DNA from 2 places in the Polaromonas sp. P4_H1 genome. Region 1 is predicted to be linked to the other one. Evidence: riboswitches for the same ligand, from Rfam matches in the RefSeq annotation. Region 1 holds a riboswitch; the other holds the start of a gene.
The links. Region 1 has a riboswitch for glycine ahead of AC1DS5_RS00275 (D-amino acid dehydrogenase). Riboswitches for the same ligand answer to the same signal wherever they lie in the genome.
Positions count from the first base shown of each region.

Region 2: linked by a shared signal. The riboswitch ahead of gcvT (glycine cleavage system aminomethyltransferase GcvT) and the one ahead of AC1DS5_RS00275 (D-amino acid dehydrogenase) in region 1 are both predicted to bind glycine.

Region 1 covers NZ_JBFUKG010000001.1:54,792-58,773, forward strand. Annotated here, with positions in the region: gene argS (arginine--tRNA ligase) at 1-1,595, opposite strand, end outside; glycine riboswitch at 1,659-1,750, shown strand; gene AC1DS5_RS00275 (D-amino acid dehydrogenase) at 1,973-3,277, shown strand; gene AC1DS5_RS00280 (acylphosphatase) at 3,405-3,683, opposite strand.
Region 2 covers NZ_JBFUKG010000009.1:195,423-199,404, reverse strand. Annotated here, with positions in the region: gene AC1DS5_RS13725 (TRAP transporter substrate-binding protein) at 1-162, shown strand, start outside; gene AC1DS5_RS13720 (TRAP transporter small permease) at 280-792, shown strand; gene AC1DS5_RS13715 (TRAP transporter large permease) at 956-2,248, shown strand; glycine riboswitch at 2,301-2,414, shown strand; glycine riboswitch at 2,436-2,537, shown strand; gene gcvT (glycine cleavage system aminomethyltransferase GcvT) at 2,583-3,761, shown strand; gene gcvH (glycine cleavage system protein GcvH) at 3,882-3,982, shown strand, end outside.

The DNA.
Region 1 (3,982 bases):
TTGACGGCTTCGTCGTCCACCAGAATCCGCTCGACGTCGTAATAGCTGTGGTAGCAGGCGGCCAGCTCGCGCAGGTAAAAGGCCACGTCGTGCGGCGCCAGACCGGCGGCCGCATTGCTGAGCATGTCGGGGTATTTGGCCAGCAGCAGCATCAGGGCCTGGGCCTGCGGGCTGACCAGTGCCGACAGGTCCACGCTTTTCAGCTGGCTCTGATCGCCGCTCTGCGCGGCCCAAGTGCCGAGAATCGAGCATATGCGCGCATGGGCGTATTGCACGTAGTACACCGGGTTTTCATTGTTTTTGGCCAGAGCCAGGTCAATGTCAAAGACGTACTCGGTGTCGGGTTTGCGGCTGAGCAAAAAGAAGCGCACGGCGTCCGCGCTGGTCCATTCGATCAGGTCGCGCAGCGTGACATAGCTGCCGGCGCGCTTGGAGATCTTCACCTCTTCGCCATGGCGCACGACGCGCACCATGGTGTGCAGCACGTAGTCGGGGTAGCCCTGCGGAATGCCGGCGCTGGCGGCCTGCAGCCCGGCGCGCACGCGGGCAATCGTGCCGTGGTGGTCCATGCCCTGAATGTTGATGGCCTTGCTGAAACCGCGCTCCCATTTGGCCAGGTGGTAGGCCACGTCCGGCACAAAGTAGGTGTAGCTGCCGTCGCCCTTTTTCATCACGCGGTCTTTGTCGTCGCCGTAGTCGGTCGACTTGAGCCACAGCGCGCCGTCCTGCTCGTAGGTTTTACCGGCGTCCTTGAGCTTTTGCACCGCGCTGTCGACACGGCCCGAGCTGTACAGGCTGGACTCCAGGTAATAGTTGTCAAACCTGACCGAGAAGGCCCGCAGGTCCAGGTCCTGCTCATGGCGCAGGTATGCCACGGCAAACTGGCGGATCGCGTCCAGGTCTTCGACGTCACCGCTGGCGGTGAACTCCCGATCGTCGGATTTGACGGTCTTTTTGGCCAGAAAGTCATTGGCGATGTCGCCAATGTAGTCACCGTTGTAGGCGGGCTCGGGCCAGCCGGCATCGCCCGGCTTGAGGCCTTTGGCGCGCGCCTGCGTGCTAGTGGCCAGGGTCTGGATCTGCACGCCGGCGTCGTTGTAATAAAACTCGCGCCACACATCCCAGCCCTGCGTGTCAAACAGGTTGCAAATCGCATCGCCCAGCGCCGCCTGGCGGCCGTGGCCCACATGCAGCGGCCCGGTCGGGTTGGCCGAGACGAACTCCACAATCATGCGGTGCGGGCTGTCGGCCAATTGCATGCCGTACTGGTCTGCCCCTTGCAACACTTCCCGCACCACTTGCTGCTTGGCTTCGGGCTTGAGCCGGATATTGAGAAAACCCGGGCCGGCAATTTCGATCGCGTCCACCCAGCGCGCAAACGCGGGCGCCTGGAGCAGCAGCCCGCGCAGGTTTTCCGCCACCTGGCGGGGGTTGAGCTTGAGCGGTTTGGCCAGCTGCATGGCCGCGGTGGAGGCAAAGTCGCCATGGGCCGCCACCTTGGGCGACTCGAAGGCGGCCGCCACGGTACTGTCAGGCGCCATGGTTTTGAGGGCCTGGCCCAGGGCGTCCAGCAAGTCTTGTTTGATTTGAAGCATGGAGAGATTTTAGGGGCGTGGGCCCCGCGCTTCTGGCCAGCGCCTGGGCAATATGCGAGAATCTGCTTTCATTCAAGAGAGCGCTGTTGCCCTGCAACGGCCGCCGAAGGCGCAATCTCCCATGATCGCTCAGGTCCCCGTATTGAATGAAACATGCCGAATCTGGAGAGAGCTGCAGCGCAACGCTGCCGCCACCGAAGGAGCAAATCCTGGCCGTCAGCCCCGCTGATGCCGGGCTGAATCTCTCAGGTACCAAGGACAGTGGGAGCGGCACCAGCACTGGTGCACGCTGCCGCCCTGAAATTCACGATTGATTTCATAGCTGCCTGCGCGCATCCGTGCTGGCCTGTTGCCTTCTTTTCCTTGGGAATCTCATCATGAAAGTTACCGTATTGGGCGCCGGCGTGACCGGCATCACCTCCGCCTGGTTTTTGCGCCAGGCCGGCCACGAGGTCACCGTGGTCGACCGCCAGCCCGGCGCCGGCCTGGAAACCAGCTTTGCCAACGGCGGGCAGATTTCGGTCAGCCACGCCGAACCCTGGGCCAACCCGGGCGCGCCCCTGAAAGTGCTGAAGTGGCTGATGCGCGAAGACGCGCCTCTGCTGTTTCGCCTGCGCCCCGACCTGAACCAGTGGCTCTGGGGCCTGGACTTTTTGCGCCAGTGCACGCCGGGCCGCACCCGGCACAACATCAAGCAGATGGTCAACCTGGGGCTGTACAGCCGGGCCACGCTGCAAAAGCTGCGCACCGACACCGGCATCAACTACCAGCAAAAGACCGAGGGCATCCTGCACTTCTACACCAGCGAGCAGGAGTACGCCGATGCGCAGGGCCCGGCCGCGGTGATGCGCGAGCACGGCTGCGAGCTGGATATGAAAACCCCCGATGAATGCGTGGCCATCGAGCCCGCGCTGGCGGCCTGCCGCCCGCAAATCGTCGGCGGCAGCATGACGCCCAGCGACGAATCGGGCGATGCGCATGCCTTCACCCGCCAGCTGGCGGCCCTGTGCGCCGCGCAGGGCGTGGAGTTCCTCTACAACACCCGCATCGTGGGCGCGCGCAAGGAAGGCGATACGCTGCGCAGCGTGCAAATTGCCAGTGCCGAAGGGGTGGTGAGCGAGCTGAAGTCCGACGCCTATGTGATGTGCCTGGGCGCCTACAGCCCGCAGTGGGCCAGACTGCTGGGCCAGACCCTGCGGATTTACCCGGCCAAGGGTTATTCAGTGACGCTGCCGGTCATCAACGAAGCGGCCTCCTACAACGTGTCGCTCACCGACGACGAGTACAAGCTGGTGTTCTCGCGCCTGGGCAACCGCCTGCGCATTGCGGGCACGGCCGAACTGGGGGGCTACAACACCGACCTGAACCTGGTGCGCTGCGAGGCGATTGTGCGGCGCGTGCGCCAGCTCTTTCCCGACATGACCGACGGGCAAAATGCGCAGTACTGGACCGGCCTGCGCCCGGCCACACCATCCAACGTGCCCTACATAGGCGCCTCCAAAACCCGCAACCTGTTCCTCAACACCGGCCATGGCACGCTGGGCTGGACGCACTCCTGCGGCTCGGGCGCGGCGATTGCCGACATCGTCAGCGGACGCGCACCCCAAGTGGACTTTGCCTTCACCAGCCAGGTGCCCGAACGCAAACTGGTGTCGCTGGGCCGGCCCGCAACACAGGCATAAATCGGCTAAGTCGGCTAAATTGGTTGAGTCGGCGGGATTGGCTGCTGCCGGTTTGCGCGGGCGGCGCCAGCGACCGGCAGGCTGTTGAAATTCGCGCGGCGCCACAGGGCCATGCGAATCAGCAGCACTAAGCCGTCGGCCGGATGTGAAATTTCCCGTCCGCCACCAGCGCGTCATCCACCTCGACCACCGACACGCTGCGCACCTGCGCGCCGACCGGTCCGTGCCCCGCCCAGTCGATGATGTTCTGGACTGCCTGGGCTTCGCCGGCCACGGTGGCCTCCACGGAGCCATCAAGGCGGTTGCGCACCCAGCCGGAGAGCCTGAGTGCGTGGGCTTGCTCCGCAAAGGCCGCACGGTAGCCGATGCCCTGGACCAGACCGGCGATGCGCAACTGTTTTGCCATGTCTCATCCCTCTTACTGTTGCTGTTGCTGTTGCTGGATGCGCTGCTGCTTCTTCAGCAGCGTATTTTCCGCCAATGTCGGCCGGCAGGCGACGATCCGTTTCGAATCGAAATTCGGGATGCCCAGTCCGTCGCGCCAGCGCGGGCCTAGGGCCTGTGAACGCTATTTATGCAAATGCGAATGGGGTGAAAACAGCGCCAATCAAGGCGCGCGACGACGCCCAGACCGGGCGTCTGGGCTAGGAGCGCAACGCAGAGTGGCGCTGTTTTCACCCCATTCCCTTCGGGTTGCGATCAAAA
Region 2 (3,982 bases), on a different contig from region 1:
GACGACGAGAACAACGGTATTGCCCAGCTGGAAAAAGAAGGCATGAAAGTCACCAAAGTAGTCGACGGCAACGCCTTCCGGGAAGCACTGAAGCCGGCCTACGCCAGCTATGCCAAGGAGTTTGGCGCCGACAATATCAAAAAGATCCAGGACGTACGCTAAGCGTCGAAACCCTGGCGCCGCCCGGCTTTATCCGGGCGGCATTTTTTTGGAAGGCTCCAGCCCGTCGCACCTGGCGATCACCGCCAGCAGAATCAGGCTGAACAATCGAGAACAACAGTGAAGACCTTCGAACGCTATTTCCTCAGCGCCAACCGCTGGGCGCTGATTTTGCTGCTGGCGGCCATGGCCGTCATCATTTTTGTCAACGTGGCATTGCGCTACCTGACCAACCAGTCGATTGAATGGGCCGAAGAAGTCTCCCGGCACATGATGATCTGGCTGACGTTTCTCGGTGCCGGACCGGTACTTCGGTACGGCGGCCACATCGCTGTAGAAAATCTCCAGGATGCGCTGCCCCGGCCATTGGCCATCATCACGCGGGCTGTCGTGGCTGCGCTGCTGTTCGCCTTCTTCGGTTTCATGATCTGGTATGGCTGGCTGTACATGGGCCGCACCATGTTTCAGCTGACGGCGGCCACGCAGATTCCGTTTGCCTATATTTACGCGGCCATGCCGGTTGGCGGCGTGCTGCTGGTCGTGCACTGGCTGCTGATCGTGCGGGTTTATGTGCGCGACCGGCTGTTTGCCGTAGACGCGCATTTTGATGCGACTGCGAGTGCATCCCTATGAGGGCCGCCGGACCGCTCCAAGACCCGAAGGCCCCCTTGGGGCTGGAGCCTGCGGCTCCAAGCCTGCTTGAGCAGGCTTGGACAGGCGATAGAGGCGAAGCGTCTCGCGAGCCGCGGCCTGCAAGGCCTCGCGCGGCGGCCCATGCCGCAAGCGTGGGGGCACTATGAACGCCAGCCTGCTGCTGATAATTTCAGCCTGCTTTTTTCTCGCCATTGGCGTACCGGTTGCCTTTGCGCTGGGCCTTGCCACCGCCGCCACGCTGATTCTCGCGGAGAACTACCCGCTGTTTGTACTGCTAAAGGAAACCTTTACCGGCGTGGACAGCTTCCCGCTGATGGCAGTGCCGTTTTTCATTCTGGCGGCCGAGTTGATGAGCGGTGGTTCGCTCACAGAGGTACTGCTGCGCTTTGCCGGGCAATTTGTCGGCCACAAGCGGGGCGGCCTGGGTTACACCAACGTGGTGTCGCTGACCTTTTTCTCCGGCATTTCCGGCTCCGCACTGGCGGATGCCGCAGGACCGGGCTCCATGCTGATCCGCATGATGGACAAGGCTGGCTACGACCGCTCCTATGCTGCCGCCCTGACAGCAGCGACAGCCATTGTCGGGCCCATCATTCCACCGTCGATCATCATGATCATCTATGCCCTGCAGGACGATAACGTTTCTGTCGGCGCACTGTTCGTCGCGGGTCTGTTACCCGGCATCCTGATTGCGGTGGCGATGTGCGTTGTCAATTTCCAAGTTTCCAAAAAACGCAATTACAAAGGCGACGGCGGCATGCCGCCGTGGCCGGAGGTCTGGCGCACCACCTGGAAGGCAATTCCTGCGCTGCTGCTGCCAGTGCTGATTCTGGGCGGGATGCGGGCCGGCTGGTTCACGCCCACCGAAGCCTCCGTGGTGGCTGTTTTTTACGCGCTGGTCTGCGGCAAATTCGTTTACCGGACACTCGAATGGAAAGCCCTGCCCGACATCCTGGCGCGCTCTGCCCTGCTCACGGCTTCGGTGCTGATCATCATTGGCCTGTCCGCCTCTTTCGCATGGATTCTCACCATCGAGGGCCTGCCGCAGCTGATGGCGGACTGGATCATCGGGATGAATCTGTCTCCCTGGATGTTCCTGATCATCGTGAACATCTTTTTGCTGCTGTTTGGCATTTTTATTGAGCCGCTGCCCGGTGTGATGGTGTTGGCGCCGATTCTTGCGCCCGTTGCAGTCAAGCTGGGCATAGATCCCATCCATTTTGCGATGATCGTCATCTACAACCTCACGCTGGGCATGATTACGCCGCCGGTGGGAGGCCTGTTATTTGTCACATCAAACGTATCGCGTGTACCCATGGGCCCGCTGGTGCGGGAATTGATGCCCTTTCTTTGGGCGCACGGTGCGGTGCTGGTGCTGCTGACTTTCCTGCCTGCGCTCAGCACCTGGCTGCCCCATGTGCTGGGCTTCAAATAGCACCTGATAACACCCCGTCGGGTGCAAATCGCCGAATCCGGCATCCGTTACACTTGAGAGGTCAGGAGAGAGTTTTCACCGCGAAAACCGCCGAAGGCGCACGAACACCATGAAGTTAACTCCCATGGTGCACTGAACGCTCAGGCAAAAGGACTGGCAACCGTTTTCCGGCGTCTGGCGCCGGAAAACGTTCCCTACTGGAGAGAGGCCGCTTTTGAGGCGGCCCACCGAAGGAGCAAGCCTGCATCGCCAGGTGAATCTCTCAGGTAAAGTGGACAGCAGGGGCAGCGCATGACCATGGGTCATGGATTCATGTTTGCCCCCGGAGAATGCCTTGTCTAACGCCTCTTCTGCCTCCTCTTCTTCTGTCACCCCTGAAGATCTTCTCAAAACACCGCTGCATGCCTTGCACGCAGAGTTGAGCGCGCGCATGGTGCCATTCGCGGGCTATTCCATGCCGGTGCAGTACCCTGCGGGCCTGATGGCCGAGCACCACCACACACGCCAGGCGGCGGGACTTTTTGACGTGTCCCACATGGGCCAGTTGCGCCTGGTGGGCCCCGATTCGGCGGCTGCGCTGGAAACCCTGTTGCCCGTCGATGTGGTCGACCTGCCCGCCGGCAAGCAGCGCTACGGCCTGCTGCTCAATGACGACGGCGGCATCATCGATGACCTGATGTTTTTCAACCGCAACATGCACGACAGCGCCGGGGGCGGCGACCTGTTCCTCATTGTGAACGGGGCCTGCAAGGTCGGTGATATCGCGCACATCCAGCAAAAGATCGGCAGCCGGTGCGAAGTCATCCCCATGCCGGAGATGGCGCTGATGGCTCTGCAGGGGCCGCAGGCGGTAACCGCCTTGCAGCGCCTGGCGCCGGGCGTTGAAAAACTGGTGTTCATGACCGGCGGCCGCTTCACGGTGGCGGGCTGCGACTGCTTCCTCACGCGCAGCGGCTACACCGGCGAAGACGGTTTCGAAATCTCGGTGCACGAATCGCAGGCCGACACGCTGGCCAGAGCCCTGCTGGCCCAGCCCGAAGTCAAACCTGTTGGCTTGGGCGCACGGAACTCGCTGCGGCTTGAAGCGGGGCTGTGCCTTTACGGCAATGACATTGACACCAGCACCACGCCGGTGGAAGCGGCGCTCAACTGGGCCATTCAGAAGGTCCGGCGCACCGGCGGCGCGCGCGCCGGAGGGTTTCCCGGTGCGGAAAAAATTCTGGCGCAGCTGGCCGACCCGGTAACGCTTACCCGAATGCGCGTGGGCCTGGTGGCGCTGGAGCGCGTGCCTGTGCGCGACCACACCGAACTGCAAAGCACCGCGGGCGCGCCCATTGGCACCGTGACCAGCGGCCTGCTCGGCCCCACCATCAACCAGCCGGTGGCCATGGGCTACGTGAGCCCCGAGTTTTCCGCCATCGGCACGCGGGTGAATGCCCTGGTGCGCGGCAAGGCCGTTCCGATGGAAGTGTCGGCCATGCCGTTTGTGCCCAACCACTACTACCGCGGCTGAGTGTTTGGCTGCCTCTTACTACTTTCACGTTAACTTGCTGAATCTTTTTTGCTAAATCTTTTTGTTGAATCCTTTTTGCTGAATCCTTTTCACTGAACTTTTGAACTTCTGGAGAACCTCATGACTGTCAAATACACCGAAGACCACGAATGGCTCAAGATTGACGGCGACACCGCCACCGTGGGCATCACGGTCCATGCGCAGGACGCGCTGGGCGATGT